4 regions of the Lysinibacillus sp. LK3 genome follow, and region 1 is predicted to be linked to each of the others. Evidence: riboswitches for the same ligand, from Rfam matches in the RefSeq annotation. Region 1 holds a riboswitch; each other region holds the start of a gene.
The links. A riboswitch is a leader RNA that binds a small molecule or an ion and turns the genes downstream of it on or off. The one in region 1 is predicted to bind cobalamin.
Positions count from the first base shown of each region.

Region 2: another riboswitch for cobalamin. It lies ahead of VK91_RS14370 (ABC transporter substrate-binding protein); the one in region 1 lies ahead of VK91_RS09670 (energy-coupling factor ABC transporter permease).
Region 3: another riboswitch for cobalamin. It lies ahead of VK91_RS11250 (glutaredoxin); the one in region 1 lies ahead of VK91_RS09670 (energy-coupling factor ABC transporter permease).
Region 4: another riboswitch for cobalamin. It lies ahead of VK91_RS15845 (hypothetical protein); the one in region 1 lies ahead of VK91_RS09670 (energy-coupling factor ABC transporter permease).

Region 1 is NZ_LDUJ01000014.1:349,416-357,211, forward strand. Features, by position in the region: gene VK91_RS09650 (S8 family serine peptidase) at 1-309, opposite strand, end outside; gene VK91_RS09655 (energy-coupling factor ABC transporter ATP-binding protein) at 457-1,293, opposite strand; gene cbiQ (cobalt ECF transporter T component CbiQ) at 1,290-2,063, opposite strand; gene VK91_RS09665 (energy-coupling factor ABC transporter substrate-binding protein) at 2,069-2,341, opposite strand; gene VK91_RS09670 (energy-coupling factor ABC transporter permease) at 2,345-3,091, opposite strand; cobalamin riboswitch at 3,240-3,425, opposite strand; cobalamin riboswitch at 3,677-3,859, shown strand; gene VK91_RS09675 (ferredoxin) at 4,005-4,376, shown strand; gene cobJ (precorrin-3B C(17)-methyltransferase) at 4,381-6,048, shown strand; gene VK91_RS09685 (sirohydrochlorin chelatase) at 6,063-6,986, shown strand; gene cobK (precorrin-6A reductase) at 6,983-7,744, shown strand; gene VK91_RS09695 (precorrin-8X methylmutase) at 7,757-7,796, shown strand, end outside.
Region 2 is NZ_LDUJ01000019.1:13,951-21,746, reverse strand. Features, by position in the region: gene VK91_RS14375 (acyl-CoA dehydrogenase family protein) at 1-1,324, shown strand, start outside; cobalamin riboswitch at 1,382-1,565, shown strand; gene VK91_RS14370 (ABC transporter substrate-binding protein) at 1,702-2,670, shown strand; gene VK91_RS14365 (iron ABC transporter permease) at 2,667-3,668, shown strand; gene VK91_RS14360 (adenosylcobinamide amidohydrolase) at 3,665-5,125, shown strand; gene VK91_RS14355 (cob(I)yrinic acid a,c-diamide adenosyltransferase) at 5,138-5,701, shown strand; gene VK91_RS14350 (heterodisulfide reductase-related iron-sulfur binding cluster) at 6,061-7,796, shown strand, end outside.
Region 3 is NZ_LDUJ01000015.1:18,245-26,040, reverse strand. Features, by position in the region: gene VK91_RS11270 (Lsa family ABC-F type ribosomal protection protein) at 1-833, opposite strand, end outside; gene VK91_RS11265 (DUF2089 domain-containing protein) at 1,523-1,888, shown strand; gene VK91_RS11260 (hypothetical protein) at 1,901-2,287, shown strand; gene VK91_RS11255 (hypothetical protein) at 2,297-2,578, shown strand; cobalamin riboswitch at 2,949-3,127, shown strand; gene VK91_RS11250 (glutaredoxin) at 3,245-3,469, shown strand; gene nrdI (class Ib ribonucleoside-diphosphate reductase assembly flavoprotein NrdI) at 3,466-3,825, shown strand; gene nrdE (class 1b ribonucleoside-diphosphate reductase subunit alpha) at 3,822-5,915, shown strand; gene nrdF (class 1b ribonucleoside-diphosphate reductase subunit beta) at 5,903-6,871, shown strand; gene dut (dUTP diphosphatase) at 6,884-7,321, shown strand; gene VK91_RS11225 (stalk domain-containing protein) at 7,467-7,796, shown strand, end outside.
Region 4 is NZ_LDUJ01000021.1:160,951-168,746, reverse strand. Features, by position in the region: gene VK91_RS15855 (tyrosine-protein phosphatase) at 1-691, opposite strand, end outside; gene VK91_RS15850 (ABC transporter substrate-binding protein) at 837-1,787, opposite strand; gene VK91_RS15845 (hypothetical protein) at 1,771-2,328, opposite strand; cobalamin riboswitch at 2,486-2,684, opposite strand; gene VK91_RS15840 (glutathione peroxidase) at 2,809-3,354, opposite strand; gene VK91_RS15835 (hypothetical protein) at 3,435-3,989, opposite strand; gene ytvI (sporulation integral membrane protein YtvI) at 4,080-5,138, shown strand; gene VK91_RS15825 (C40 family peptidase) at 5,301-6,455, opposite strand; gene VK91_RS15820 (AarF/ABC1/UbiB kinase family protein) at 6,777-7,796, opposite strand, start outside.

The sequences.
Region 1 (7,796 bases):
ATAGTAAGAGACGGCTTTTTCGATCGATACGCCTTTATTTAGTTGTACAACATCATACCCTAATGAAGGAATGGAGCGGATGACCTTGGAGCCAATTTTTTTATGTACGTTTTTATCAAGACCTGAATGCTTGATAACAATTGTATCCTTACTCATCCATTTTTCTTCATTCTTCTCTGTTTGTTTCGCACTGTTTGCCAGCATGTTTTTCGCTTTATGCTGAGGTGCCTCAGCAAAGGCAGAAGCAGCAGGAACCATGAGTGCAGCAGATGCTACAACAGCGACTGATTTTTTATACCAACTTTTCAATTGTTATCTCTCCTTGGTGTTATAAATTAAATCTCGACTATATTAATACGGACAAAGATTAGAAAAGTTTCGTAATGGAGGAAAATTTTTCTTTGCTATTTTAATTTTTGGTAGGTATAACGAAAAAACCTAGCATTATTAAAAGCTTTAGATCTGTTCTATTAATTGTTGTAGCTCCTGCTTGGAACGAGGGATGTTGATATTTTCCTGCAATAGCTTCTTTTTTTGCAAAGCTATGACCATTTCAAAAATCCATGGACGTTCAAGATGCGCGCGATGTAACAATTCGTCTTCATAAAACAAGGTGATTGGATCACCGTTATAAATAATTTTTCCAGCCTCCATAACAATGATTAGATCTGCCCATTCATAGGCGAGAGGTATGTCATGGGTTGCTAGTAAAATGGTTCTCTCACCATCATCTAATTTGGCTAAGTATTGTAATACTTGTGTAGCATAATAATTATCAAGACCGGCTGTTGGTTCATCTAACAAAAGGACAGAGGGCTCCATCGCTAAAACACCTGCCATTGCTACACGTTTTTTCTGACCTACGCTTAAAAAATGAATGGGTTTATCAAGCAAATCTTCCACTTCGGTTTGCGCAACGGCCCATGCTATTTTTTCTTCCGTTTTTTCAGTAGACCAGCCGAGATTCAATGGGCCAAATGCTATATCTTGCTTGACGGTCCCTGAAAAAAGCTGATGATCTGCATTCTGAAAAACAATGCCGACTTTTTGGCGTAGGGCCTTTAAAGCTTTTCGACTATATTCCAGATCGTTGCCTTCGAATACAATCGTTCCAGCTGTAGGTTTTAAAATACCGTTAAGATGCTGAAATAAAGTCGATTTTCCTGCGCCATTATGTCCGAGTATGGCGATTTTTTTACCTTTTGGAATGTCTAATGTAATATCTGACAACGCCTTCGTACCATCCGCATAGGCATAAGATAATTGGTTGAGTTCAAAATAAAATGCTGTCATGTAAAATACCCTCCATATACGATGAGGACTAGTAAAATAGCTGCCATGCCTAGCCAATTTTTCTTGCTATAAGAGCCCATCTCTTGCCAGTAGACGGCCTCGCCTCCACGTGATTGCATGGCATTGTTGAGCTCTCGGCTACGCTGAAACATTTCCACAAATAATGCCACAATAAGCATGGAGACAGAGCGTAGCCATTGCATCGGTGAATGATAGCCAAGACGTGCTTGCTGGGCGAGATGTATATTTTGCATGCTTTCTAAAAACATAAAAATAAAACGATAGATTAGTTCGACGAGCTCCACTAATAAAGAGGGAAGTCGCCATTGTCGTAGCACATAACATATTCCTTGTACGGAAGTGGTTAGAATTAAAAAGTATAAACAACTAATGCTGCCAAGGACAATAAAGAACAGCTGTTGCGCTGCTAACACACTTGCATTCCCAATAAAGACAGTCCAATTCCTAAATGTAAACGACCAAATATGGGCAGGGAGTGCATTCGTTGATGATGTAAAGGAAAGTAAAATAGATACGAGACTTGTTAATAAGAAAAAGCTAGGTAGCAATAATAATTTGCCGTAGTATGCAAGCGGAATTTTTGCACCTAAAATGATAAAAGCACTCATTACAAAAAATGTAATGAGTGAAAGTCGTTCATCTCTCATGATGAGCGTTATGAGAAGTAGTCCAAGTGAAAATATCATTTTTTCTAGCGGATGAACGGACGCTAGCTTATTCAGATAGGCATACTTATCAATGAGTAACATAATGGTTAACCTTCTTTGTGTTTGCCACGCATATAGCCGATGAAGTAGCCAATAAAGCCAGCTCCTATAGCTGCCTGTAGCACGAATAATAAGCTTTCGATTTCACCACTTGGTGGCTCCCATAGACTTTCAAACCATGGTTCATATTCCGCATTGATTTCACCGATAGCTGCTTCTGCTTCTCCATCAGCACCACCAAATTCAGCACCTTTTTGTATGAATAAGGGAATGATGGCTAACAACACAACAATTGCTAATAACAATAAATTTTTTTTCATTTGTTAATGTGCCTCCTTTGTTGAGAAAACACGTAACGTTTTTAATTCGCTAACATTGTATTTTTTCAAGAAATTCATCACAATGACCGTTAAAATTCCTTCACTCACTGCTAAAGGAATTTGAGTTAAGGCAAAAATACCTGCAAACTTTGTAAAGGATGCCATAAAGCCTCCAACCTCTGAAGGAAAGGCTAGTGCTAGTTGTACAGAAGTCACAATGTATGTACCTAAATCACCAAGCATAGCTGCAAAGAATATGGCTAGTGAAAATGACAACCCTACTTTTTGAGCCCCTTTAAAGACAAAGTAAGCAATAAAAGGACCAACAATAGCCATAGAAAAGGCATTAGCCCCTAAAGTTGTAATTCCTCCATGAGCTAATAATAAAGATTGAAATAATAAAACGATTGTTCCAATTACACTCATTGCTAGAGGGCCAAAGAGTACTGTCCCAAGTCCTACACCAGTTGGGTGAGAGCAACTACCTGTAACTGAAGGGATTTTTAGGGCGGATAGCACAAAGGCAAAGGCTCCTGAAAGCCCCAAAAGCATTTTTGTTTCAGGATTTTCATCAATGGTTTTTCGAATAGAACGCAATCCTAGAATGATAAATGGGATAGAGATCACCCACCAAAAAATAGCCCATTCGATTGGTAAAAAACCTTCCATGATATGCATGGCAAAGGCACGTTTTGGCACGATTAAAAAGGCCAGTAAAAAATAACTAAGTTTCCACCATGATAATTTCAAAAAGCTTTCCTCCTAACTAATTAATAGATTTTTAGAATATTGCGTGCGTAATTAAAAAAAGCACTTCTCCTTAGGTGGAAAAGTGCATAGCTAAAAAAGCAAATAACAGTCTCATCTGCTAAGCCGCACACCTATCCTCGTAGGTTGAAACGATCACTTATTTTTCGGCAGGTCTCCTGGCTCTAGTTCAATGCTTTATAGGTCTTCCCATCCGTTGGACAGTGACATATTCTATAAAGCTCCCTATTACAGTGGCGGGACCGCGCCGGGCTCAAACCGGCTTCCCTTTTAAGCAAAATGACAAGCACTTTGCACCGAAAAACATTCAAATTGTGAGATTTCACGACAAAGTGTAACATGAATTTCCATAAATATGCTATACCTTTTATGAAATTTTTTAAATTAAAGGTCAACAGTGAATATTCTGATAAAATTTTGTGCGCAAATTATATAGATTGTATAAATTTCATACCTAGTTCCATTCAAAATTGATAAATTTGTCATAAATTTTTAAAGAAATATTGAAATTTTAAAATAATAAGATATGATAAAGACAGTTTTCTATTTAAAATTCTAATAAAAATTTCATATAAAACGTCAATAAGTGCTCGAATAGCTCGAGATAATAGGGAAATTGGTGAAAATCCAATACAGCCCCCGCTACTGTAATAGCTGATGAAATCGCAAAGCCACTGGTACAAACTTGGGAAGGTGCGACAGTAAAATGAAGCTTAAGTCAGGAAACCTGCTTATTTGATTGTGCATGCAAACTTTTCGGAGGGAGAAGTTGAAGCGAAAGCGGGTACCTGTATTTCATTCTATTCGTTTTTATTTGGCTTCTACAAAACCTTTACTCTTCGTTATAGAGTAAAGGTTTTTCTTTTTCCAAAAAGCAAATGAGGGGAGACAGAAGATGACAACTTGGAATTTAGAGGGGATGAAAACACATCTCTTTATTTGCAATGGCAGTAGCTGCATGAAAAAGGATGGGGAGGAAATTACCTTAGCCATTCGAGATGAGATACAGCGGCAAGCACTCGATCAGGAAATACATACGACAAGAACGCGCTGTAATGGACGCTGCAAGGATGCTTGTGTGGTAATCGCTTATCCTCAAGGAAACTGGTATCGTGTGCCATCAACAGAGCATGCTAGAACACTAGTACAAGATTTACATCATGAATCCTTATACAACGAACATGTCTTTACACTTCGTGAAGGTACATTACAGCGTACTGCTCAAACAACTGCCATTAAAGGGATCGAAAAGGTGAAAGAGGGGTAACAACATGGCGCAAAAAGGAAAAATTTTCGTAGTAGGCTTTGGACCTGGAGATTTTAAGCATATTACGACACGTGCAGTAGAGGCTTTACAACAAAGTGATATGATTATAGGCTATAAAACCTATGTAGAGCTGATTCAAGATTTAGTAAGTGCAAAATCGATTGTTAGTACAGGCATGACAGAAGAAGTGTCGCGTGCACAGGAAGCCGTTCGTCAAGCTGAAGCAGGGAGCATCGTCTCAGTAATTTCGAGTGGTGATGCAGGCGTCTATGGCATGGCAGGATTAGTCTATGAGGTGTTAATTGAGCTAGGCTGGACAGAAGCAACAGGAATTGAAGTTGAAATTGTTCCTGGGATTTCTGCGATTAATTCATGCGCTAGCATACTTGGTGCACCTATTATGCATGATGCTTGTACAATCAGTTTGAGTGACCATCTAACACCTTGGAATTTAATTGCAAAGCGTGTCGAGGCAGCTGCGATGGCGGACTTTGTCATTGCTTTATACAATCCTAAAAGTGGACGTCGAACAAGACAAATTGTCGAGGCTCAACGAATACTTTTAGAATATCGTTCGCCAGACACACCAGTTGGGCTTGTGAAAAGTGCCTATCGAGAACGTCAAGAAGTGACCATGACAACACTAGCAGAAATGCTAGAACATGATATTGGTATGTTGACAACTGTCATTATCGGGAATTCGTCAACATTTTTCTATGACAATAAGATGATTACGCCCCGCGGTTACCAACGTAAATATACCCTGGGTGAAGAGAAACAGCCATTACGTCCACATCAACGTTTACGCGAAGAAAATGAACCTTGGGCAATGAACCAAGAGACAGGAACAGCGCGAAATGACTTTACGGCTGACCCTAATGCAGGGCGCTTTAATAAACCCAGTATAGCCGCTACGCCAAAGCCGAAAAAAACAGCTCTTGAAATGGCTACAGCGGCACTTGCAATGGTAAAAGGGACAAGCGCAGTCAAAGTAACACCGAAGCTTGTACAGCAAAAAATAGAATCTATTTTTGAATTAGCAGTAAGTCCTGGTGTAGCCAATAAGTTTTTTACTCCCCAGCAAATGATGACGTTAGCGGAGGTCGTTGGGGATGAGGGGACGATGGAATACACACCAGATCATCAAATTCATTTGAAAATACCAACGACTGCCCCTGAACAGATCACAGAGAAATTACAGGAAGTAGGGTTTTTATTAGCTCCGATTGGTGATGTGTTATCACTGAAGGCTTGTGATTTTTGCTACGGTGAAAAGGCTGATTCAATACCATATGCAGAGGAAATACAAGAAAAACTAGGCGGTATGTCCTTACCAAAGACATTAAATATTGGCTTTAATGGCTGTGGGATGGCCTGTTATCGGGCTGTATTTGATGATATTGGCATCGTCTACCGCAAAAGTAAATTCGATGTCTTTATTGGAGCAAAACCAGTCGGTCGTACAGCACACGCAGCACAGCCTGTTGTAGAAGGGCTGGAGCCTGAGCAACTAATTCCACTCATTACAGATATTATTGAAGAATATAAAGCAAATGCTCATCCAAATGAACGCTTATTTAAATATTTTAAACGTGTGAAAAAAATACTGCATTTTACGTATCAAGATATGTCTTCCAAAATAAAAGTAGAGCCAGCTCCGTGCGGCGACTAGTAAGGAGTAGAGAGATGAAAGCTATTTTATTTGTCGGCCATGGGAGCCGTTTAGCAGCAGGAAATGATGAGGTTCGTACATTTATCGAACAAATGACACCGCGTATTGATGAACAATTTTTAGTGGAAACTTGTTTCCTTGAATTTGCTTCACCTAACATCGAAGAAGGTATTACAAACTGTGTGAAAAAGGGAGCTACAGAGGTACATGTAATTCCAATCATTTTACTGCATGCAGGCCATTCAAAACTGCATATTCCAGCGGAAATCGAGCATGCACGTGAGCATTATCCAACGATTACCTTCACATATGGTCAAACAATTGGTATCCATGATGAAATCTTTGCCATTTTACAAGATCGCCTAGCTGAAATTGGCTTTAATTCAGAACAAGAGCAGGAAGACACAGCGATTTTATTGATTGCACGAGGTGGCAGTGATCCATCTGCTAATGGTGATTTTTATAAAATCACGCGACTTTTATGGGAAAAACTACCTGTAAAATACGTAGAAAGTGCTTTTATGGGTGTCACAGATCCACGAGTTGAAGAAGGAATTGAACGTTGTGTCAAACTAGGTGCAAAAAAAATCATCATGTTACCATACTTTTTATTCACAGGCATTTTGATGGAACGTATGCATGGCATGTGTGAGAAGTTTAATGAACTTTATCCAGATTGTGATATTCAAATTGCTAACTATTTTGGCTACCATGAACGGTTACAAAATGTTTTATTAGAGCGTATTGAACAGGCAATCAACGGTACATCAACAGGTATGCAAGATTTAGAAGATTATCGCGCCTATGCGGCAGTACATGGACATGCACATCATCATCACCATCATGATCACGATCATGGACATGCGCATCATCACGATCACGATCATGGGCATGACCATGACCATGACCATCATCATGAAGAGGAGCCGGTAAAATGATTTTCATGTTAGCAGGGACAAGTGATGCAAGGGATCTAGCCCTTGCATTACAAAGCGCAGGTTATGCGGTAACCGCTACGGTCGTCACTGAATCGGCAGCCTCTAGTCTTGCTGACGTTGGCCTGCCACATTTAATCGGTAGACTGACAGCTGAGGAAATGGCGACCATCATGACAGAGCAGGGCTATCAATTGGTGGTAGATGCTTCTCATCCATTTGCGGAGGAAGCCTCTAAAAATGCGATGGCAGCGGCAGAGCAGGCAAAGATTCCTTATATTCGCTATGAAAGAGCTCATGAACATTATGCCCATCCTTTGATTACTGTTGTAAAGGATTATGAGGAGGCAGCTCAGCTAGCTGCAGAAAAACGCGGTGTCATTATGCTAACGACAGGTAGTAAAACACTCGCTACCTTTACAAGGGTTTTACAGGGCTTAGAAAATACAAGAGTAATCGCTCGTATGCTTCCACGACTGGATAATATGGAAAAATGTGAGGCACTTGGCGTGGCGCAGCGAGATATTGTGGCTATTCAAGGTCCGTTTTCAAAGGAATTAAATGAAGCTCTATTTCGTCAATACGGAGTGACGTTGATGATTACCAAAGAAAGCGGTAAAGTGGGCTCAGTTGATGAGAAGCTAGAGGCAGCTCTCGCATGCCAGATTGAAACGATTCTTATTGCACGACCAAATATACAGTACGGCCAACAATATTCAACATTTGAAGAAGTATTACAGGCTGTTGAACATACAATTTAGGAGGCATTTTCCATGGATTTTAAAACAGATTTTAAACCATTAACGGTAGACC
Region 2 (7,796 bases), on a different contig from region 1:
TGTTTATAGCTTTGCACAAGGTTATTTGCTATCACATGCAGAACCTGGTTTTTATTGTCCCGTAACATTGACGATGGCTACTGCCTATCTATTAGATCATTATGCAGATGAAGAGGTAAAGCATCGTTTTTTACCACATGTGTGTGCAACAGGTGACACAGATTTATATGAAGGTGCGACCTTTTTAACAGAACGTCAAGGAGGCTCTGACGTAGGTGCAAATGTGGTGGAGGCGAGAAAGGATGGCACTGCGTATCGTCTATATGGTGAAAAATATTTTGCATCCAATGCGGGCATGTGTGGTGTAGCGATGGTATTGGCACGACTAGAAGGTGCGCCAGCAGGTTCCAAAGGCTTAACATTGTTTGCAGTTCCTTGGCGCAAAGAAGATGGAACAACAAATCATCTACGTATTCGCCGACTGAAAGATAAGCTAGGCGTTCGGGCAGTTCCCTCTGGTGAGGTAGAATTTGATGGTGCACTTGCCTATGTTGTAGGGGAGCAAAATAAAGGGATTTATTATATGCTAGAAGCACTAAATCTCTCTAGAATTTGTAATGCAGTCGCTTCAATTGGTATTATGCGTCGCGGCTTCTTAGAGGCAAAACATTATGTAAGCAATCGACATGCATTTGGCAAGCCCTTAACACAGTACCCTATGATTCAGGATACTTTAGGGAAGTTTGCAGCTAAGTTGCACGTGGAAGTAGCGACAGTTTTTGATCTTATCCAATTATACGATAAAGTGACAAGTGGACAGGGAACTCAGCAAGATCTTATTATGAATCGTTTATATATTGCCATTATGAAAAAGGAAACAGCAGAGCAAGCTGTTCATTATGCTAGTGAGGCAATTGAATTACACGGAGGTAATGGCTATATAGAAGACTTTGTAACGCCCCGCTTATTAAGAGACGCCCAAGTGTTAACGGTGTGGGAGGGGACGGCTAATATTTTGGCCTTAGAACTCATTCGTTTAGTAGATAAGTTTCATGCTCATGAACTGTTTGTACATGAGATGGAGGAACGATTAGACAAATTAGCTGACAGCTCACTAGTACAAATCGTTAAAGAACAATTGGCGAATATGTCTGTGAAACTGCGAATTTTTAGCGCTTTAGACGAGGCAACGAAAACTTTTGAAGCTAAAGGTATGGCGGAAAAAATGGCTCACCTTTATGAAAGTGTCATAGCGGTTGAGTGGGCACATAAATTTGGTGGGAAATATGAAAAACTAGCAGACGTTTATTTAGAACAGACATGGTCATTAAGAGAAATGGGTGCTCAAATGAAAACAGTCCAATACTTTTCTGAAATTGTATAATGGCCGGGGAGTCGTCTTGAATGGAGGCGACTTTTTTCATTTTCATGTATAATGAAATCAACTGAATATTATAAAGGTTCTTTACTTAAGTAAAGTGAAAAGGGAAATCGGTGTAATTCCGATGCGGTCCCGCCACTGTAAGTGTGAGTTTTTTCAAATGATGCCACTGAAGATTTCGGGAAGGCTTGAAAAATCGCAAGTAGCACTAGCCAGGAGACCTGCCTTTATAACGACATGACAACCTACGAGGATAGGGTGGTGGATTTTGTATCAGTTTTTTTGGTGCGATTTTGCCCCCTCATCGATCAAAGATGAGGGGTTTTATTTTGATGTAGAATAAAGCGAAATGTCGCACGGATCAACGAAGGAGGATTCACATGAAGAAATTTTGGAAAATAGGATTATCAGCATTTTTAGCAGTAGGCTTGCTAGCTGCTTGTGGGCAGGAAGCAAAAGATAACAAGCCATCTAACGAGCAGCAAACACAGCAAGAAACAGCACAGGTGGATGAAGCAACATTCCCAATGACGATAACAGATGCCCTTGGTAAGGACATTACACTTGAAGCACCTCCTAAGAAAATTGTTTCACTTATACCGAGTAATACCGAAATCCTTTTTGGACTAGGTTTAAATGATGAAATAGTTGGTGTTACGGACAACGACGATTATCCGCCAGAGGCAGCTGAGAAGGATAAGGTTGGCGGTATGGAATACGATATTGAAAAAATTATTGCCTTAAAACCAGATATCGTTTTTTCACACGAATCTAGCATGTCTCTTTCAGAAGAGGCTATTGCACAGCTTGAATCAGCAGGTTTGAAAGTATTTGTTGTAAAAAATGCACAAGACTTTAATGAAACATATACAACAATTGAGCAACTTGGACGTGCTACAGGGAAATTACCAGAGGCAGAAAAAATTGTCGCTAATATGAAGGCAAAAGTAGAAGAAGTTTTGTCTAAAGTCAAGGATGTTGAACCCAAAAAAGTGTTAGTTGAAGCATCAGATGAGCCAGATATTTATACAGCTGGCAATGGTACATTTATGAACGCTATGCTTGAAATGATCAATGCAGAGAATGTAGCTGTAGATGGCGATAATTGGTATAAAATTGATGCAGAACAAATTATCGCAAAAAATCCAGATGTCATCGTGGTGACATATCATTATGTACCAGATATTTTAACGAAAATACCAAAACGTGCGGGCTTTGATACGATTAATGCCATAAAAAATAATGCGATTGTGCAGGTAGATGAAAGTACAACAAGTCGTCAAGGGCCACGTTTAGCAGAAGGTCTAGAAGAATTAGCAAAAGCGATCTATCCTGAGGTATTTAAGTGAAAAAAATAGCACTAGCCTATACACTAACATGTACGCTTCTTCTTATTAGCATCTGGTGTGGCGTAGCGATAGGCTCAGTTCATATTCCACTAGAAGTATTGTGGAATAAGGCGGTTGATGAAACAGCCGCCAATATCTTTTGGAAAATTCGTTTGCCTCGAGTGTTATTAGCGGGACTAGTAGGCGCATCTCTAGCTATTGCTGGAGCAGCTTTCCAAGGTTTATTAAAAAATCCATTAGCAGATCCATATACACTAGGGGTTTCATCAGGGGCTTCTGTTGGTGCTGTTTTAACGATCTTTTTTAGTATTTCTATACCTGTTGTCGGTTTGTATGCGCTGCCAATCTTCAGTATGATTGGTGCTATCATTACGATGGTAGTTGTTATGAGCTTTGCTAGACTCGTAGACCGCTCATTAAAAATGGAAACGTTGATATTAACAGGTGTTATTTTTAGTTCATTTTTAGGTTCCCTCATTTCATTAATGATTGCCTTATCTGGTGAAGAATTACGTCAGGTAATAGGCTGGCTACTTGGTTCTGTTTCGATGCGTGGTTGGCCATATGTCCAAATGATCATTCCATTTGTGATTGTAGGTTCAATAATGCTATGGACACAAAGACGAGAATTAAATGTCTTGTTGTATGGTGAAGAGCGAGCAAAACATTTAGGTGTTAATGTAAAGCGCAGTAAATATTTGATATTAACAGGTGGCTCCATGCTAACTGGAGCAGCTGTAGCAGTTTCTGGCACAATTGGCTTTGTAGGATTAGTGGTGCCGCATATGACAAGGATGATTTGGGGTTCTGATCATCGCCACTTATTACCATTATCTTTTTTCAATGGTGCAACATTACTCATTATTTGCGACTTAGTAGCACGAACAATCATTGTGCCAAGAGAGCTACCAATTGGTGTTATTACGGCATTTATTGGAGCACCTGTTTTCTCCTATATTTTTTATAAGCAGCGAAGAAGCAAGGGGGTACGGGCATGATTGTTGTTGAACATCTATCAGGTGGCTATGAAGATGTACCAATCGTCAAGGACATTAGTTTTACTGTTGAAAAAGGAAAAATTCTTGGCATTCTAGGGCCGAATGGTAGCGGGAAATCCACATTATTAAAAGTAATGAGTGGTATTTTACCAGCTACTGCTGGAACCGTTTCGATTGATGGACAAAATATTCTTTCTTATAATGCTCGTGCTTTGGCTAAAAAAATGGCTGTATTACCACAGCTTCATGCAAATGCTTTCTCGAACAGTGTGAGAGAGGCAGTTTCACTGGGGCGCTACCCGCATCAAACAGGCTTTTTCTCGAGTTGGTCTGCACAAGATGAGAAGGCAGTTCAACATGCAATGCTTCAAACAGGTGTAAAGCGATATGAGCATACACCGATGGAATTTTTATCTGGCGGTGAACAACAAAGAGTTTTTGTTGCACAGGCATTAGCTCAAACAGCTGAAATCTTACTGCTGGATGAACCAACTAATCATCTTGATATTGCACACCAACGTCAAATTTTAGATATGGTTCGGAAGGAAGCCATGGAGTGTGGTTTAACAGTCGTTATGGTACTACACGATATGAATTTAGCCTCTCTTTATTGTGATGAATTATTGCTGATGGAAAGCGGACAAATGAGAGCACTTGGTGCACCACATGAAGTATTAATTGCCTCCCAAATTGAAGAAGTTTATCAAGCACGGGTGACTACATATGCTCACCCTGAAATACCAAAACCTCAAATTACAATGATGCCCGCAGCTACAGACTATCAGCAGCGAGCTGTCATCAAAAAAGAGCACTTTACGATAACTGAACAATATATCCAACTTCAATCAGAGCTTCCTCTGAAGACCGTATCTTCTGCAGTTCATAACCCAGGTATTGGCTGGCATAATTGCTTATTAAATCGCTCAGTTCCTGGTGATTATGTCATTAGTGATGTGAAACGAGAAGTTAAAGAATTTTTGAAAAGGGAAAATTTTTCATCTACAAATACTGTTGTTATGCTAACAGCAGTACCAACAGCTCTAGTGGCCATCAATGAATTTTCAGCACCTTTTGGCAGTATAATCGTAGCTGTAACAGCTGGTGTAGGCAATGCAGTTGATGTATCTCGAGTACATGAAAGACAAGATGATCCATATATTGGTACTATTAATACATGGGTTATCGTTAATGGTTGTTTATCGGAAGAGGCATTTTTTCAGGCATTGATGACAGCAACTGAGGCAAAAACAAAGGCGTTGCAATCAGAAAATATTCGTGATGAGCGGAGTGGAACAATTGCAACAGGTACTGCTACAGATAGTCTGTTAATTGCTGCAACTCAAAAAGGAGAAGAAATGCTGTATGGTGGCCCAATTACGGAAGTTGGTAAAATGATTGCAAAGGGTGTCTATGAAACAACAGTTCATGCGATTAGGAATTATAAAAACCAGTTTTAGGAGATGAGAGAAATGAAGCTTTACACGAAAACAGGCGATACGGGGCAAACAAGTCTTATTGGAGGACGGGTTGATAAAGATAGTTTACGTGTGGAAACATATGGGGCAATTGATGAATTAAATTCCTTTATTGGGAAGGCCGTAAGTGAATTAGATCAAGCGCTTTTCAAGGATATTTTAACAGACCTAGAGACAATTCAGCATGAGTTGTTCGATGCTGGTGGAGACCTTGCTAATGTGATGAAAGAACGTCATTATAAATTAACAGAGCAACCGATTGAAGTACTTGAAGCTCGTATAGATGCTTTATCAGACGAAGCGCCACCTTTACAACGTTTTATTTTACCAGGAGGTGCACCAGCAGCGGCAACTTTACACATTGCACGCACGGTTGCACGCCGAGCAGAGCGTGAAATGGTGACACTTATGAAAGAAGTTGAAGATGTACCAAAGGTTGTACAAAAATATTTAAATCGCTTATCGGATTATTTATTTGCAGCTGCACGTGTTGTAAATGCTCGCTTAAACGTAGCAGATGTTGAATATATTCGCAGTGGAAATGTTTTTAAAAAATAAAGTTTGATTTAAAAAATGTTTTTGTACAAAAAATGAATTTCCAGATGTTAAGCTACGGGGCGGTATAGGTTTGTATGCAATTTAGCAGATGTTCAAAAGTCTACTGAATATGCGACATCCCCCTAAGTATAATAGTTAAGGAAAGTAAAAATTGCTACTTTGAAAAATTCAGGGTGGCTTTTTTTCTTGTAAAATGTAAGAATATAAAATTATCAGAAATATTTCCGTTTTATGTTGACTGAATGCTCACTCATTTATTAGAATAGGAATATAATGATAAAGTTAAGTACATTTCTGTTTGAACTAGCAAATTCGTCACAAAGAGAGAAAATTACGACAAACTAAAGGGGGGACCAACCATGAGTCCATTATTAATTGCTAACATTGTCTTAACAGTCGTGGTTGTGCTTTATGCAGTAGGATTGTTCTTCTACCTGTTGAAAACACGCTATAAGTATGTGCAATTGGGGAAAAAGGTTGAGTTTGATGAAAGTGTTAAAGAACGACTTCGTTATATTATGGTCAATGTATTTGGTCAAAATAAGCTATTAAAGGATCCAAAGAGTGGTTTAATACATGTTATGTTTTTCTATGGATTTTTGATGGTACAGTTAGGGGCCATTGATTTAATTTGGAAAGGACTAGCACCAGAGTCACATCTGCCACTAGGCATTTTCTATGGTGTCTTTACATTCTTCCAAGAACTGGTGGTTTTAATGATTTTAGTCGCGGTAGTGTGGGCATTTTACCGCCGCTATGTTGAAAAGCTAGTGCGTCTAAAACGAGGATGGAAAAATGGCCTTGTATTAATTTTCATTGGTGGGTTAATGGTATCTACATTAATCGCTAACGGTATGGGATTAATTTGGCATGGTGAGGGATTAACTTATACGGAGCCAGTTGCTTCAAGTATTGCTGCTATTTTTGGCTTCCTACCAACATCAGTTGCCGCTGGTGTGTTTTATGTAATGTGGTGGGCACACCTTTTAATTCTATTAACATTCCTTGTATACGTACCGCAGTCTAAACATTTCCACTTAATTGTCAGTCCACTTAATGTTTACATGAATCGTTTAGATCGTACGGGTACATTAACACCAATTGATTTTGAGGCCTTGGAAGAAGCTGGAGAAAATGCTGAAAGCGAAGAGGATATGCCTTCTATTGGGGTAGGACGCATACAGGACTTCACACAAAAGCAAATGCTTGATCTATATTCTTGTGTAGAATGCGGACGTTGTACAAACATGTGTCCAGCAACAGGAACAGGAAAAATGCTGTCTCCTATGGATTTAATCGTAAAATTGCGTGACCATTTAACATTTACGGGCGCAGTCGTAACAAAACAAAAACCATGGGTGCCTTATCAATTCTTTGCCAATACAAAGGGTAACCAGCTTGCAATTGCAGCTGGTGCTGAAGGTGCTGTAATTGAGGATATTTACAGCCCATCTTTAATTGGCGATGTCATTACAGAAGAGGAAATCTGGGCTTGTACGACATGTCGTAACTGTGAGGATCAATGCCCTGTAATGAATGAGCATGTTGATAAAATTATTGATCTACGTCGTTATCTAACAATGACTGAAGGGAAAGTAAATCCTGATGCTCAACGTGCAATGACGAATATCGAACGACAAGGTAATCCTTGGGGCCTAAACCGCAAAGAAAAAGAAAATTGGCGTGATCTAGATCCAACAATCCAAATTCCAACTGTAAAAGAGCTGAAAAAATCTGGCGAGGAAATGGAGTATTTATTCTGGGTTGGTTCGATGGGAGCTTTCGACAACCGCTCTCAAAAAATCGCTTTAGCATTCTGTCGTCTATTAAACGAGGCTGGTGTGAAGTTTGCAATCTTAGGTAATAAAGAGAAAAACTCTGGGGACACACCTCGTCGTTTAGGGAATGAATTCTTATTCCAAGAGCTAGCTACAGCAAATATTGATGAGTTTGAGAAAAATGACGTGAAGAAAATTGTAACAATCGATCCTCATGCCTACAATATCTTTAAAAATGAATATCAAGACTTTGGCTGGAAAGGTGAAGTGTATCATCACACTGAGTTATTAAATCAGTTGATTGAGGACAATCGTCT
Region 3 (7,796 bases), on a different contig from region 1:
TGTTGTCTGGATTCCAGGTTCTTCGCTCGTTTCATCATCTTGGCTGCTTTATGTCCAACAAAGCCTTTGTCCAGTTTAGAACCTGAATTGGTTGTGCCGTTTTTGGAGGCTTCCACTTGATTAGACCAACCTGACGAACGCTTTGAGGATTGTTTTAATCGGTCGATATCTTTTTGCAGTCGTTGATTGGTTACTTCTTCGTGTTCCTGCTGACGATCAAAATTTAACTTCCAAGAAGAATAATTTCCACTTTGAACGTCAATATTGGCTCTATTGATCGATAGGATATGGTCAACACAGCCATCTAAAAAGCTTCTGTCATGTGAAATTAAAATAAATCCTTTTTTTCTGCGAAGATAATCGGAAACCGTCTTTCGTGCATCCGTGTCTAGGTGATTGGTTGGTTCATCAATTAATAAAAATTGACCCTCTGTCAAAAACAACGCAGCAAGTAACACCTTTGTTTGTTCACCATTGGATAATGTTTTAAAAGGACGATACATGACCTCCGCATCTACATGTAGGTAAGCTATTTCACGTAGACATTCCCAATCTTCTGCCTGAGGACAAATTTCTTCAAATATTTCATGGGTATATTTATTTGGATCAGAAACTGGATAGGGGAAATAAGTGAAGTCTACAGAAGAGATGATTTTTCCGCTATACTCATAATTTCCTAATAACAACTGAAAGAATGTTGTTTTACCTCGTCCGTTTCTACCGATAAATCCAAGTTTCCAATCCGTATCGATTTGAAAGTTGACATTCTCAAAAATATTGTCAAAGCTGCTTGGATAAGAAAAAGTTAGGTTTTGTACTTGTATCATGGACATGATAATTCCTCCTTTGTATTGCAACAGTTTACTTTTCATACAAAGTCGGTCTATCCATCTATGGTTGATTTCTCCGTATAAGTAGATGGATATTAACGACTTATACGGAGTGTTACATGCGTTACAATAGTTTCTGAATCGCTCATATTTTTCCTCTCCTTTATAGGTAAATGAAAGGTACAAAATCAACTATGAAAGCAAGAAAAAAACCCTCCAATTGTGCATTGGAAGGATTAGTCTTTTTCTGAATAAATGCGATTTGCCATTTGTGTCATGACAAATAAAATGCAAACTGATAGTTAAAAATGGATAGACTAACCCTATATTTTGTGTTTGAAATCATTCAATTCAAATAAAAATATAGTTTAGTTCTTCATTGTCCATTCATCAGTCCTCTCATAATTGTCTTTTTATAGTAACAAATTTTTTTACAGAATACAATGTAACCTTATTTTCAATTCTAAACTTTCATTCTCTAACTAATGTCGCTAGCTACAAGTAGAAATAGAAAACACTACATAGAGTACTGTGTAATGATGCTTAAGACAAGCAATACAGCAATGATTAATTAATATTTTTAATTCAGCAATTAATTTTATTTATTTTTTAATTAAAATTATTAATTTTATTATTTACATCTTTAATTTCTTTGTTATATAATCAGCTTAACTTAAAGGAAGGAGTTCACTATGGCTTATCAAGTAATCACAAATTGTCCTGTCTGCAGTAAAACATTGAAAATTACGAAGTTACAGTGTTCTCATTGTCACACGACCATTGAAAATGAGTTTGAATTGTCGAAGCTAGCATCCTTATCACAGGATCAGCTTCATTTTGTGGAAGTATTTTTAACCTGCCGAGGAAATATTAAAGAGGTTGAAAAGGAACTGGGGGTTTCGTATCCAACAGTTCGAGGCAAGCTAAATGATATTATTTCATCCCTTGGCTATGCTCAAAAGAAGAAAAATGAAGTAGATGAGAAAAAAATTGTAAGCATGCTGGAAAATGGCGAAATCACAACAGATGAAGCCATAAAGCTCTTAAAAGACGAATAGGGAGGAACGACCATGAAAGAGGAGATTACAAAAGTGTTAACGATGATTCAAGAGGGCAAAATTGATGCGGATAAAGGATCAGAGCTGATTCAAGTGCTACAACAGAAAGAAGAATCAGAGAATAAATTTGTGGAAAAAACAAAGTATTTAGATAAAACGTTAAAGGTCCGTGTTGTATCCACCGAAAATGATAATGTCACGGTAAATTTACCAATTAAACTTGTCAAAGCCGTATTGATGGCAGGACACAGCATCGCTGCAAGTATTCCGCAATCGGAAAAATACGTAAAAGATATCGACATCAATCTTCTTCTTGAAGCGATTGAAAATGAACTAGATGGACAAATTGTAGATATAAAATCAGCAAACGGGGATTCCGTTGCAGTCTTCATTGAGTAGAGGCGACGAATGATGCATGTAAAAGTGAAAGCAAAAGACGTTCGCTTTACCGTCCCTGTTCCCTATACTGTGCTAACCATTGTCCTCTCCATTTTAACTTCTAAATGGATTCAGCAACAAGCCAATAAGTGGACAAAGGCATACTTCGATAAAAAGAAAATAGACTTTACCTTTCCCCTCATCGACAAAGAAATGCTAAAGCCGATTATCAAGGAACTACAAAATTATAAAGGACTTGTGCTAGTCGATGTCAAAGCTCAGGACGGGACTGAGGTTAAGGTTAGACTATAATCCCAATGATAGAATGGTAAGAGCATGTTATGATAAAAGCATGCTCTTTATTAATGTAATGAGCATCATTTGAAATGGGTAAGAGATGATCATTATTTCAGGACTTACGATAGAGACAACTATTTTTCAATGGTACATAAAATAGAAGATTTCTTTAAACTCAAATTAGAATTCTAGATCCATTTTAATAGAAAATCACGTACATCGTTAAAAATAGATTTTTGATTTGGGTATAAGTGATTAGTGGTAATCTATTTGGAACTACATAATTAAAAATACTGAATAATCCAAAAATAAAGAAGTTTAGAATCTTGATTTACTTTTCATTTGAAGGATGGTACACTTAAAACTATTGAACAACAACTATATATTGTGTTCGTTTTACAAAGGTACTACTACATGTAGTTTAAAAGGGAAGTTCGGTACAATTCCGACGCTGTCCCCGCAACTGTGAAGCTGACGATGATTGCAACCACTGTGCATTTGCATGGGAAGGGAATCAGAGAATGAAGCAAAGCCAGGAGACCTGCCTTTATAAAACAAATTTATCATTTCTTCGGGGATTAAGAGATGGGAACGTCAGTATTTTTGGTATGTTAACGTTTCCATTTAGCCTATCTCTTTAGAGGAGATAGGCTTTTTTATTTTATGAAAAGAGGGATTTCTATGAAACTTTATACGAAAACAATTTGTCCAAAATGCCTATGGGTAAAATCTGAACTACAACGTGCAGGACTTGAAGCTGAAATTGTTAACATCGATCACGATGAACAAGCAAAGCAAACGATTATTGACGCAGGTTTTTTAAGTGTGCCTGTTTTAGAGATGAATGAAACTTTCATAGGAGATGTTCAGGAAATTGTTTCTCAAATTGAGTTGATTGCCCTATGATTGTTTACGCGAGTCGTACAGGTAATGTCCGAAATGTTGTATCCAAATTAAAGGCAGAATGTATCGAGCTCTCGGAAGAATTACGATTGAACAAGCCATATCTCTTAATTACCTACACAGATGGTTTAGGTGACATTCCAGCAAAGGTACAACGTTTCTTAGAAAAAAACAGGGATTTTTGTAAAGGAGTAGTTGCCAGTGGTAATAGTAACTTCGGTCATCATGTATTTGGTGCTGCTGGTGAGAAAATCGCTGCTACCTATCATGTACCCTTAGTAAGGAAATTAGATTTACGAGGTAATCAAACGGATTACGAAGCAATACAAACGTTTTATGAAACGAGGGTAATGAGATGAAAACCTATTTAAAGCTTAATAATGACGTACTGAATCGTTATAGTACAACTGGATTACTTGAGTTAGAAAAGGACCGCGAAGCTACGCGCCGCTACTTTTTAGAGTATGTTAACGTACGTTTGCGTTATTTTATAGATATTGAAGAAAAAATCCGCTATTTAGTTGATGAGGGCTACTATGAGAAAGCCTTTATCGACATGTACGAAATGGAATTTATTAAGAAGCTGTACAAGAAAGCCTATGATTATAATTTCCGCTTTCCATCCTTTATGAGCGCAAGCAAATTTTACGATAGCTATGCTATGAAAAGTCGTGATGGGGAAGAAATCTTAGAAAAGTATGAGGATCGTATTGTCATTATTGCTTTGTATTTAGCTCAAGGCAACACGGCTCTAGCAGAACGCTCTGTCGAAGCAATGATGGAAGCCTATCAGCCTGCAACACCAACTGCTTTAAATAGTGGTAAGAAAGCACGTGGTGAATTAGTCAGCTGCTTTAAATTATCAATGGATGACTCCATGAATAGTATTGCTGAAAATATTGGCTATTGTTTAGAGCTATCACGCCTTGGTGGTGGAGTTGGGGTCAACTTAACAGATTTACGTCCATTAGGTGATCCAATTAAAGAGATATTAAATCGTGCAAGTGGTGTCATCCCAGTAGCGAAACTGTTAGAAAATTCTTTCAGTTATTCTAATCAGCTAGGGCAACGAAATGGCTCAGGTGTTGTCTATCTAAATATTTTCCATGCAGACATAGAAAATTTCATTTCATCAAAAAAACCAAATGCTGATGATAAAATTCGCCTCGCTACCCTTTCAACAGGGATTATTATACCTAGTATTTTCTTCGAACTGATGAAACGTGATAAGGATATTGTTTTGTTTAGCCCATACGATATTTTTAAAGAATATGGCAAACGTATGTCTGAAATTTCTATTTCAGACATGTACTACGAGCTACTTGATAACCCTAAAATTCGTAAAATTAAACGTTTAAATGCACGAAAGCTTTACACAGAGGTGAAAAAAGCACAATTTGAATCAGGCTATCCGTTTGAAATCTTTGATGATAATGTCAATAAGGTACATCCTTTAAAAAATATTGGACGTGTCAAAATGTCCAATTTATGTACAGAAATCTTACAAGTACAAGAGACAAGTATCATTACGGACCAGGATCAACCAAATGACTATGGATTAGATGTATCGTGTAACTTAGGTTCCATCGATATCCATGCAGCAAGTAAAGTCAATGATTTCGGCGCATTAGTCGATACAGCCATGCACCTATTAACGAATGTATCGCAAATGACACACATTAAGAATGTTCCGTCTGTTGCAAAAGCCAATCAATTAATGCATTCTGTAGGGCTTGGCTGTATGAACCTCCATGGGCATCTCGTGACAGAAGGCATCCTGTACGGCTCAAAAGATTCCATTGATTTCATGGATCACTTTATGGAAGCGATGAACTATTATTCTCTGAACTCTTCGATGGAAATGGCGAAAGAAAAAGCTGCAACCTTCTACCGATTTGAGGACAGTGATTATGCATCAGGTAGCTATTTTGACCAATATATCAATAAAACTGAAGAAGAACTATCGCCTGCTGTGTTGAAGGCGCTTGGCAATATTCCAATCATCACAAACAAGATGTGGGAAACGTTAAAGCAGGATGTAATGCAGTACGGTCTATTCCATTCCTATCGTTTGGCTATTGCACCAACTGGTAGTATTTCATATATTCGTAGCTGTACGGCTTCAATCGCACCATGTACAGAGCGCGTAGAGGTTCGTGATTACGCCGATAGTAGAACCATTTATCCAATGCCTCATTTAACAAATGACAATAGTCATTTATATGTGGAGGCGTATGATGTAAATCCGTATGATTTAATTGATTTATATGCAGCTTCTCAAAAGCACGTTGACCAAGGTATTTCCATGACGCTTTATGTAACGGACAATTGGACAACCGAACAATTGGCTAAAGTATACATTTATGCGTGGATAAAGGGCATTAAGTCTGTTTACTATGTTCGTCAACGATTACAAAGCTTAGAGGAGTGTGTAGCATGTCAAATATAATTTATGAGGCAGTCAATTGGAATAAGGCAACAAGTGAGCTTGCCCAAATATTTTGGGACCAGCAATGGAAGCAAATTTGGTTTCCAGAAGAAATTGCGGTCAGTAAAGATATTAAACAATGGAAAAGCTTTGAGCATCAGGACACATATAAAAAAGTATTTGCAGGCTTAACCTTACTGGATACTGTACAAACAAATATCGGGATGAATCGTGTTGCTGCTTATACAGACGATTTACAGGAAAAGGCTGTCCTAACCGTTTTTGATGCATTCGAGGCGATACATGCCAAGTCCTATTCTTATATTTTCACAACGCTTTGTACAAACGAAGAAATCGACGAGCTATTTGAATGGGTCAAGAAAAATGAATTTCTACAGTATAAGGCCAATAAAATAGCAGACATTTATAATAGTATTGAAGAAGGCAATCCAGAGAGCTTATGGAAAGCGATGTTTTCATCCGTTATGCTTGAATCTTTCCTGTTTTATTCTGGCTTTTTCTATCCACTATACTTAGGGGGACAAGGCTTCCTACGAAACAGTGCCGAGATTATTTCACTCATCTTGCGCGATGAATCTATCCATGGGGTAGCAGTTGGATTTTTTGCTCAAAATTTATTCAAGCAATTTTCAAAGGAAAAGCAAGAAGAGCTACATTTATGGGGCTATGAGCTATTATTAGATTTATATCAAAATGAAATGAAGTATACAGATGATATTTATGCGGAAACAGGATTATCACCTGAAGTGCGAGCATATGTACGTTATAATGCTAATAAAGCTTTAATGAATGTCGGCTTTGAAGCCATGTTCCCAGAAGAGGAAGTCAATCCAATTGTGATGAATGGTATTCGTAATGAAGGCTCCACATATGATTTCTTTTCACAAAAGGGTGCTACCTATGCCAAGGCAAAAGTTGCGCCAATCACAGATGACACATTCAATTTTAATCGTTAAGGATGAAGAACAATGAATCTAGAAGTAAAAATTAAAAAAGTTCACGCTGATGCCATGCTACCGATACAAGCCAACCCTGGTGATGCAGGTATGGACCTCTATTCCATAGAAGCAGTAGAAATCCCAGCAGGCGTAGCCAAACTCATTAAGACAGGTATACAGATTGAATTACCTAAGGGAACGGAAGCCCAAATTCGACCAAGAAGTGGACTAGCATTAAAGCATAGTGTAACCGTACTGAATAGCCCAGGCACTATAGATGAAGGCTATAGAGGCGAAATCGGTGTTATTTTAATCAACCATGGTCAAGAACCGTTTATCGTAGAAAAATCAATGCGCATTGCTCAAATGGTTATACAATTTGTTCCTTCTATTCAATTAGTGGAAGTAGATGAATTATCTCAAACGGTCCGTGGAGAATCTGGATTTGGTGCAAGTGGTACGAAATAGCGTACCTATATATAAACCGCATAAAGTTTACTTAAAAATCCTGCGAAAATGCAGGATTTTTTTGTTATCGTAGCTCATAGCAGAAGGAAATAATAGGGTTCATATGGAATGAAGTAATGATAGCGAAGTAAAGGAGCTAATAATCATGAAAAAAATATGTTCAGGTATTTTCCTTATGTTGATTGTCATTCTTACATCGATCACAACTGCTACAGCAGCTAGTAGTCAACTAAAAGTGGACGGTATGACAGTACAAACGGATGTGAAGCCCGAAATAAAAAACAATCGAACAATGGTACCTTTACGCGTGATTAGTGAAAATTTAGGGGCTAAGGTGCATTGGTCGGATGGGCAAGTAATACTGACCCAAAGTGAGATGAAAGTCAGTTTAAAGTTGAACAGTAGTAAAGCCACAGTAAATGGAAAAACGGTATTATTGGATGCGAAGCCATACTTAAAGAATGGACGCACCATT
Region 4 (7,796 bases), on a different contig from region 1:
TAGAACCATAGCGACGATCCATCGCATCCAATGCTGCTTGTAAATAGTCTTCACGGGCGGACATTAATGCATAAAATTGCTGTAGTTCTTGCTCATTATACTGATGCTGAATAGCCTGAGCCATTCGTTCTACCATTGGACGTAAATGTATATTAGTATCTAAATAATCCTCCATGATAGTCTCCACTGGTACATCTAAAGCTAGTAAAATAAGTGCTCCTCCAATACCCGTTCGGTCCTTACCAACTGCGCAATGATGTACAAGACCTAGATTATTAGGATTTTGAATCGTTTGCATTAACTCTTTAAATGAAAGATTGTTAAAAGGCATTTGTGCATAAAAATCCCGAAACATCTCAGGGCTTACCACTTTATAGAAATCTCTACCACCAGCATTGGTTGGCATTTCAAAAGCATGATTACCCTTCGCTGGGATTTGTATATATTGAGCATGCGAGAACACTGGGTTAGGATTATGATACGCCTCATTGTTATCGCGATAATCAAAAATGGTCTTAATCCCTAACGTTTCAAATAGCTCTTTATCCGACAGTGTCATTTTTCCAAGGGCAGCTGAGCGGTAAAATAAACCGTTCTTTACCCTACGCCCATCTTTTGTTTTATATCCACCCATGTCTCGGAAATTATAGACTGCTTCAAATGGAATTACCTTTGTCTCTAATTGCTCCAATCACTACACCTCCTAAGATTATCAAGCATACTTACTTTTATTTTAAAGAACAAACTACATTAATTCCAATTTTCACGCTAGGTAATAATTTAAACCACATAAAAAATGCTAGCTGAATAGCTGACAGCTAGCATGGAAACATTTCTTATTTAAATAACTCTGGGTACACAGCCTTCGCTACTAATTCTACAGCTTCACCAATACGCGGACCAGGTCGATTAGAGATATCTGTATCAATGGACAATACCGCTTTGTTTTGAATAGCTTTCACAGTATTCCAACCATCTCGTCCAAGAATTTCTCCTATTGGATCTTCTGTATAGTTTACTGTTGTTAAAATAACATCTGGATTTTTCGCAATAACATCTTCCTCATTCACTTTTGCCCAGCTATTCAAGTCAGAAAAAACATTATTAACATTAGCTGCATCTAATATTTCTTGCTGGAAAGTGCTAGAGCCTGCTGTATATATGTCTGGCTTAGGGCTAACCTCTAAATAAACATTTTTCGGCGTTTTTACATCCTTCACCTTCGTTTGTACTTCAGCAATTTTCGCTTTAATCTCTTCGTTTAATTTATTTCCTTTATCAGGAACATCCATCACAGCAGCAATTTGTTCGATATCTCCATAAACATCGTCGAAAGTAGTCGCAGATTGAATAACAAACACTTTAATTCCTGCGTCCTCAAGCGGCTTTAGGGCATCCTTATCACCGATTGTATAAGCAATGACAACATCTGGCTTTAACGCTAAAATTCTTTCACTGTTAAAGTTCATAGTATCCGAGACACGTTCAATTTTTTGTGCTTCCTCTGGGTAAGTATCGTACTCAGTTGCTCCTACAATTTTATTGCCAACACCTAAAGCAAACAAAATTTCAGTATTACTTGGTTGTAAAGATACAACTGTTTTTGGTACTTCATTAAACTCTATTTCCACTCCACGGTCATCTGTCACTTTATAGCTTGTTTTCTCTGCTTGTTGTGTATCTTGCGAAGCATCTTTATTTTTTGTATCTTCAGCAGTGCCACAGCCTGCTAATACCAGTGCAAGTAAGAGCACTGATAGCCATTGGAAATTAAATACTTTTTTCATTGTTATTCTCCTTTTTCTTTTTCATTGGGTAGGATTTACTAATAAACCGTATTTCCGCTATTCCAGCTTGCTGATTCATAAAAACAGCCATGACAAAACATACATTAGCTAATAAACCAAGGTAATCGAAAAGAATAGCAGGAACCTCTCGTTCTTCTGATACTTTGTGTAAAGTACGATATGATTTTTTTGCCTCACTGCGACAAAGATGTAAGGCTGAAGCTGCCTCTGTTCCTTGAGGTAAAACAAAACTTTGAATCTCTTCCTTCACATGGCGAACGTAAAAATCATAACGTTCACTTAACCAAGATAAATCCTCTTCAGTTACTGCTAATTTCCCACGAACTGAGCCATTCACATGATAAGCCATAGGTAACATAAGCAATAAATCCTCAGCAACAACTTGAACATCCTCTTTTTTTACCGCAGCTAATGCAACTCCTAGATGTGTTGTCAGGCTATCTGTTCGAATTTCAAAATCGACCGTTGAAGCTTTCTCACGCATAAATGGATAACAAGAATAACGGGCATCTTTTTTCACTTGCTTCCCCCCTATTTTCTATAATGAAAAATTCTTATTTGAAAGGCATAAAAAAGTCGCTCCTTTTTGCAAAGGAACGACAAAAATAACATAATGAGCCATCAAACTAGACAAAGCCTATGTATTTGCCGTATATCCTCCTAGCTTCCGAGAAGTTTTTATACGTTCAAATAAAGGTCGGTCTCCTGGCTTGTACAGTTCGTCACATGAAACGAATGTGTTATAAAGGACCTTCCCATCTTCTTTGAGACAGTGGTAAATCTTTATAATGGCTGCACTTACAGTTGCGGAAACAGCTCCGGTTTTTCACCGGATTCCCGATTATGCTAATTAGCACCTTTATTCTGCAAGAATATTTCATTTGTAAAGCAGTTTATCATATATGCTTCAGAAAAAATAGCTGTGCTCAGTTTTAAAATATAGCATTATTTCTACTTGAAGAGAAAACCCTAACTAATTTTTACATTATTAAGAAATTTACTATAATAGTGTTTCAATTGCTTTTTCAATATCGAGCTGTGAATCTGTTGGTTCAAAGCGTGCGACGGACTTACCATTAGCATCTACTAGAAATTTTGTAAAGTTCCAGCGAATATTACGACCATCTAAAAAGCTTGGGGCAAGTTGAACAATTGCTTCTGCCAACATTTTCTCCTGCATACTTGCCTTCCCAAACTCTCGGTAATCCACTTCATGCTTTAAATAATTAAAGAGTGGATGGGTAGCCTCTCCATTTACCTGTACAAGCTCAAAAATCGGGAATGTGACCCCATAGTTTACCTTGCATAGATGCTTAGTTTCCTCCCCATCTTCAGGATTTTGATGGCCAAATTGATCACAAGGGAATCCAAGAACTACAAAATTCTCTTTTCCATATTTATCATACATTTTCTGTAAGTCTTCAAATTGATATGTAAATCGGCATTGGTTTGCCGTGTTAACAATTAACATTGTTTTTCCACGATATGTTTCCATCGATAAAATTTCGCCATTAGGCTTCCGAACTAGATAATTATAAATGCTCATGCATAATCCCCTTTTTTCATTCATTATAGTTGACTATTCTATCGTTCATCAAAGAATTTGCACAAAAAAACACCACCTCGCTACTTTGAACGGATGGCTGACTTATACTTCTTTTTATATTTAGCATCTTGTTCTTCATTAATTAAACGATGGGCAATATCTAATAATTTCGAGTCATTTGTTTGATCATATAACTTTTTAAATGACATAATAATATCCTGACGAATAAGAGATGGCTGTTTTTCATCTATACATGTTTGAAATCTTTTAGCTAGATACGATACAACCAAATCTCTTTGTACTGGACCCGCCTGTCCAATTTTCCAAATTGCTTGTAATGCATGCCTTGCCGTAGCAGATTGTTCATCGTAAGTCACAGCCCAAATCTTTAAAAAATCCTCCAAGACCCTTTCTTCTGGATCACTTTTTGCAGCTAAAGCGCATAAAATTTGTGCAGCACGTGCACGAGAATAACCATTATTGTATGTAAGTGCTTTTATTAGCTGTTCCCAAACTGCATATGTCCAATCTACGGGTTCCTGCATAATTTTCATTAATTCCTCGTAAGATTCATATTGAATATCGCGATCATGCTCTGTTAGATTACTAAAAAGTTGCAAAATCTCTTTTTCCATAATTCATCCCTACCTTTATTGTTTCAGAACGTAATAAAATTTGATTTATGGTACACTTAACTTAATTTTTTTCGCAAAGAAGGTGAGTTTATGAATAAATTTAATGCTAGGAAATTGATTTTTCGGTTGATTGTGATAATATCACTACTTTTAGCTGCCTATTTTGTTATCCCAGTGTCCATGCCTTTAATACTTGCTGGGATTAGTGCATTTTTCTTAGAACCAATTGTCATGTTCTTTAAACGGAAATGGAAAATGTCACGGAAAATAGCAGTTGCTTTTATTTACATAGTGAGTGTTATTGTTATATCTATTATTTGTTATCTTTCTATTACACAAATAATGACACAAATAATTTTACTATCTAAGCAAGCTCCCTATTATATTTCCAAGCTATCAGATATGTGGCTTCATATGCAAGAAAATATTTCTAAATACACAGAAGACTTTCCACCTGAAGTAAGTGCTTCGCTTCAAAAAACCACTATGGATTTCATAAAGAAAGTCGAAGAATCCTTTTTAAGCTTCTTTAATTATAGCAAAGTTTCTGCCTTCTTTTCAGAGATACCCAGCCTATTTATCAGTCTTCTCGTTTATATGATTGCGCTATTCCTATTTATGCTTGATTTGCCTAAGTTAAAGCAAATCACTTATAAATATTTAAAGCCCAATACAGCAAAGAAGATAAAAATTATTTTAAATCGCTTAAAAGATGCAACATTTGGCTATATGAAGGCTCACTTATTTGTAAGCTTTATTATTGGAGGCGTCACACTCATTGGACTGCTATTAATCCAACCGAAATATGCAGTAACAATGACGATTATTATCTGGTTAATAGATATTGTACCATTCCTAGGCTCTATCATTATTCTAGCGCCATGGGGACTTTACCACCTGTTGATGGGAAACACCTCTATAGCTGTAAAATTATTCATCTTAGCTGCTATTTTACTTATTATTCGTCGAGTAGTCGAGCCTAAATTAATGGGAGACCATATCGGTTTATCCACTTTACCAACATTAATTTCCATGTTCATAGGTCTACAGTTATTTGGTATTATCGGTTTACTTGTCGGCCCATTCGTTATTATTTTCTTTATTGCCTTGAAAGAGACAGGTGTCATCAAAGTAAATTTTAAAATTTAATATCAATTTAGTATGCAGGAAAGTCTCTTTTCAAGAATAGAAGTAGTCGTCTTGTTTCTTTTGAAAGAATAGCATTCCAAAAACAAAAAAGGTCATCTTTGTATATTTTTCTCTACAAAGATGACCTTTTTCTTATCTCAACCGTCTATATATTAGTGAGGCCTATTGAATACGTCCAAAGCCTACTAAGTATTGATTCCACCAATCAAGTGATTCAATTACGACACCATTGTTTTGAGCGTCGATCATTGTGTTATTACCTAAATAAATACCTACGTGTGCTACACCTGAACCATAGCTGAAGAACACTAAGTCCCCAACGCGTGCTTCACCTGCTGAAATGCGTTGTGTTGCTAAATATTGTTGTGATGCTGTACGAGGTAAAGAAACACCCGCTTGCTTATATGACCATTGTACAAGACCTGAACAGTCAAAACCTGTTGATGGGTTGCTACCACCCCAAACATAAGGACGTCCTAGGAATTGTTTAGCTGTTGAAATGGCATCTCCTGAAGAAACAGTGCCAGCTCCTGACCCAACAATAATTTTTTGTGGTTCGCCTCCACCATTATTTTGAGTTGCTTGTATAACTGGTGTAGCTGCTTGAAGTGCACGTAAACGAGCTGCCTCTTCTTCAGCTGCTTTACGCTCTGCTTCTAAACGTTCTTCTTCTTGTTTCGTTGCAATTTCAGCTTTTAATGCAAGTGATTTCGCTTCGTTCTCAGCTTTCTTCACTTCCATCTCGCTTTCTTTTTGCTGAAGCTCTTGGAATTGTTTTTGAAGTTCCTTTTGTTTTTCATCTAATGTAGCTTTTTGTTGCTCTAAGCTTGCTTTATCTGCTTCCTGTTGATCCACTAATTCTTGGTCAGCATCCATTAATGTTTTTACCGCTACGACACGATCCATTAAATCTGCAAAGCTTTTTGCCTCAAGCACTACATTTAAATAAACACCTACAGTGTTGTCTTGCGCTTGGTATGCAGCCATACGCTCACTTAAAATTTTTGAACGTTGCTCGATACGTTTTTGTGTTTCAACAATACTAGCATCCACTTCTTTAATATCTGCTTGTACTTGTTTAAATACCTTTACTTTTGCGTCGATCTCTTGTTGTAGTTTCGTTAGTTCTTCTTGTAATTTTTTAATTTGTGCATCTATTTCAGCCTTTTTCTCTATCATTTGTTGAGAAGTTTCTTCGGCATGTACTTCTGTTGGTTGAATTGTATTAAATAATAAGCCGCCAGCTAGTGCTAATGCTAGCACCATCGACTTACGCCATTTGTTACGCTTAGCCACGTTACCTTCATTTCCCTTCATCTATCAATTTCGCTCTCGATATTCTATGTAATCACTTGAACGATTTCTATTTTAATTAAATGTTCTTATATTTATTTTAGCCTTTTAAAGTTTAGCATTTTCTACATAACTTTTATACTATTTCATGTCTATTTAATACATTAGTAAAACTCGAAATATTTCTGTAACATTCGCACTTAAACTACATTATTCTACATAATACATTTTTCTTCTACACAGAGAAATTATTAGCTAATTCGACATTAGACCTAACAGATCTTTTGTAATGTTTTTGTAATATTTGAGGATGCCAAAGAAAAAGGTAGGGAAAAAATTCCCTACCTATTGCTTCATCGACCTTAATGCTTGTATAGATAATCTCACTAACAAAATAGCACATAAAAATAAACCTAAATATGCCGCTGTGTTCAAATAGACCGCATAAGAATCGTGGATAAATTGTGAAATAGCTAAAAGAGCGACAGATATAATACCAAAAGTTATACCCACCAGCAGCAAAACAAATTGAGAAAACAAATGTGTAATAAAACGTGAATTATGTTCATCCGAAAAGACATCATGATGTAAAATGATTTTTCCGCTCTCAACTCGCTGAATGAGCTGATCGACTCTTCTAGGCATTTTACGCAAAGTCGGTATTAGCATAGATAATTCTTCTTGCAGCCGCTCCTTAGTTGCCACCGGTTCTTTAAAAGGCTTAAGGAAAGAGGCACGCATATATGTAGCAGAAAAATCCTTTGCCTCAGTAAAGATATCAAAACGTGGATCTATTACCCGTAATGTGCCATCTAACGTCACTAAGGAACGGAGAGCTAATCCCACTGCTGGATAAAATGCAAGTCCAAAATCTCTTACCACTGTAAATAGCGCGTGAATTAATTCTTCAGTAGGTATACGGTCAACATAGGAAATTTTCAGTAATATTTGGTCGATTGCCTGCTCCATTCTCGCACGTTCTGCATGATCAGCATTTTCCACTAATAATGTTAAACCATCATATAAAACGCTTGAATCATTTAGTTGAATGCCCATCAAAAATAACTTTAAGCCTTCTTGCTGTGTTGCACCTAAACGTCCTACTGCGCCAAAGTCAAGCAAGACTGGTGTTCCATCTGTTTCATCGATATGGATATTTCCTGGATGTGGGTCTGCATGAAAAATACCAGAGAATAGCATCTGCTCAAAAAATGAGTAGAGTACGGTTCTTGCAAATTGCCTACGATCAATCGACAAACGATTAAATTCAGATGCCCCCTCTGCCACACTTTGTCCACGAATATACTCCATCACAATAACATTTTCATTACTGTAAGGCGTAAATATTTTAGGAATTCGAACCTT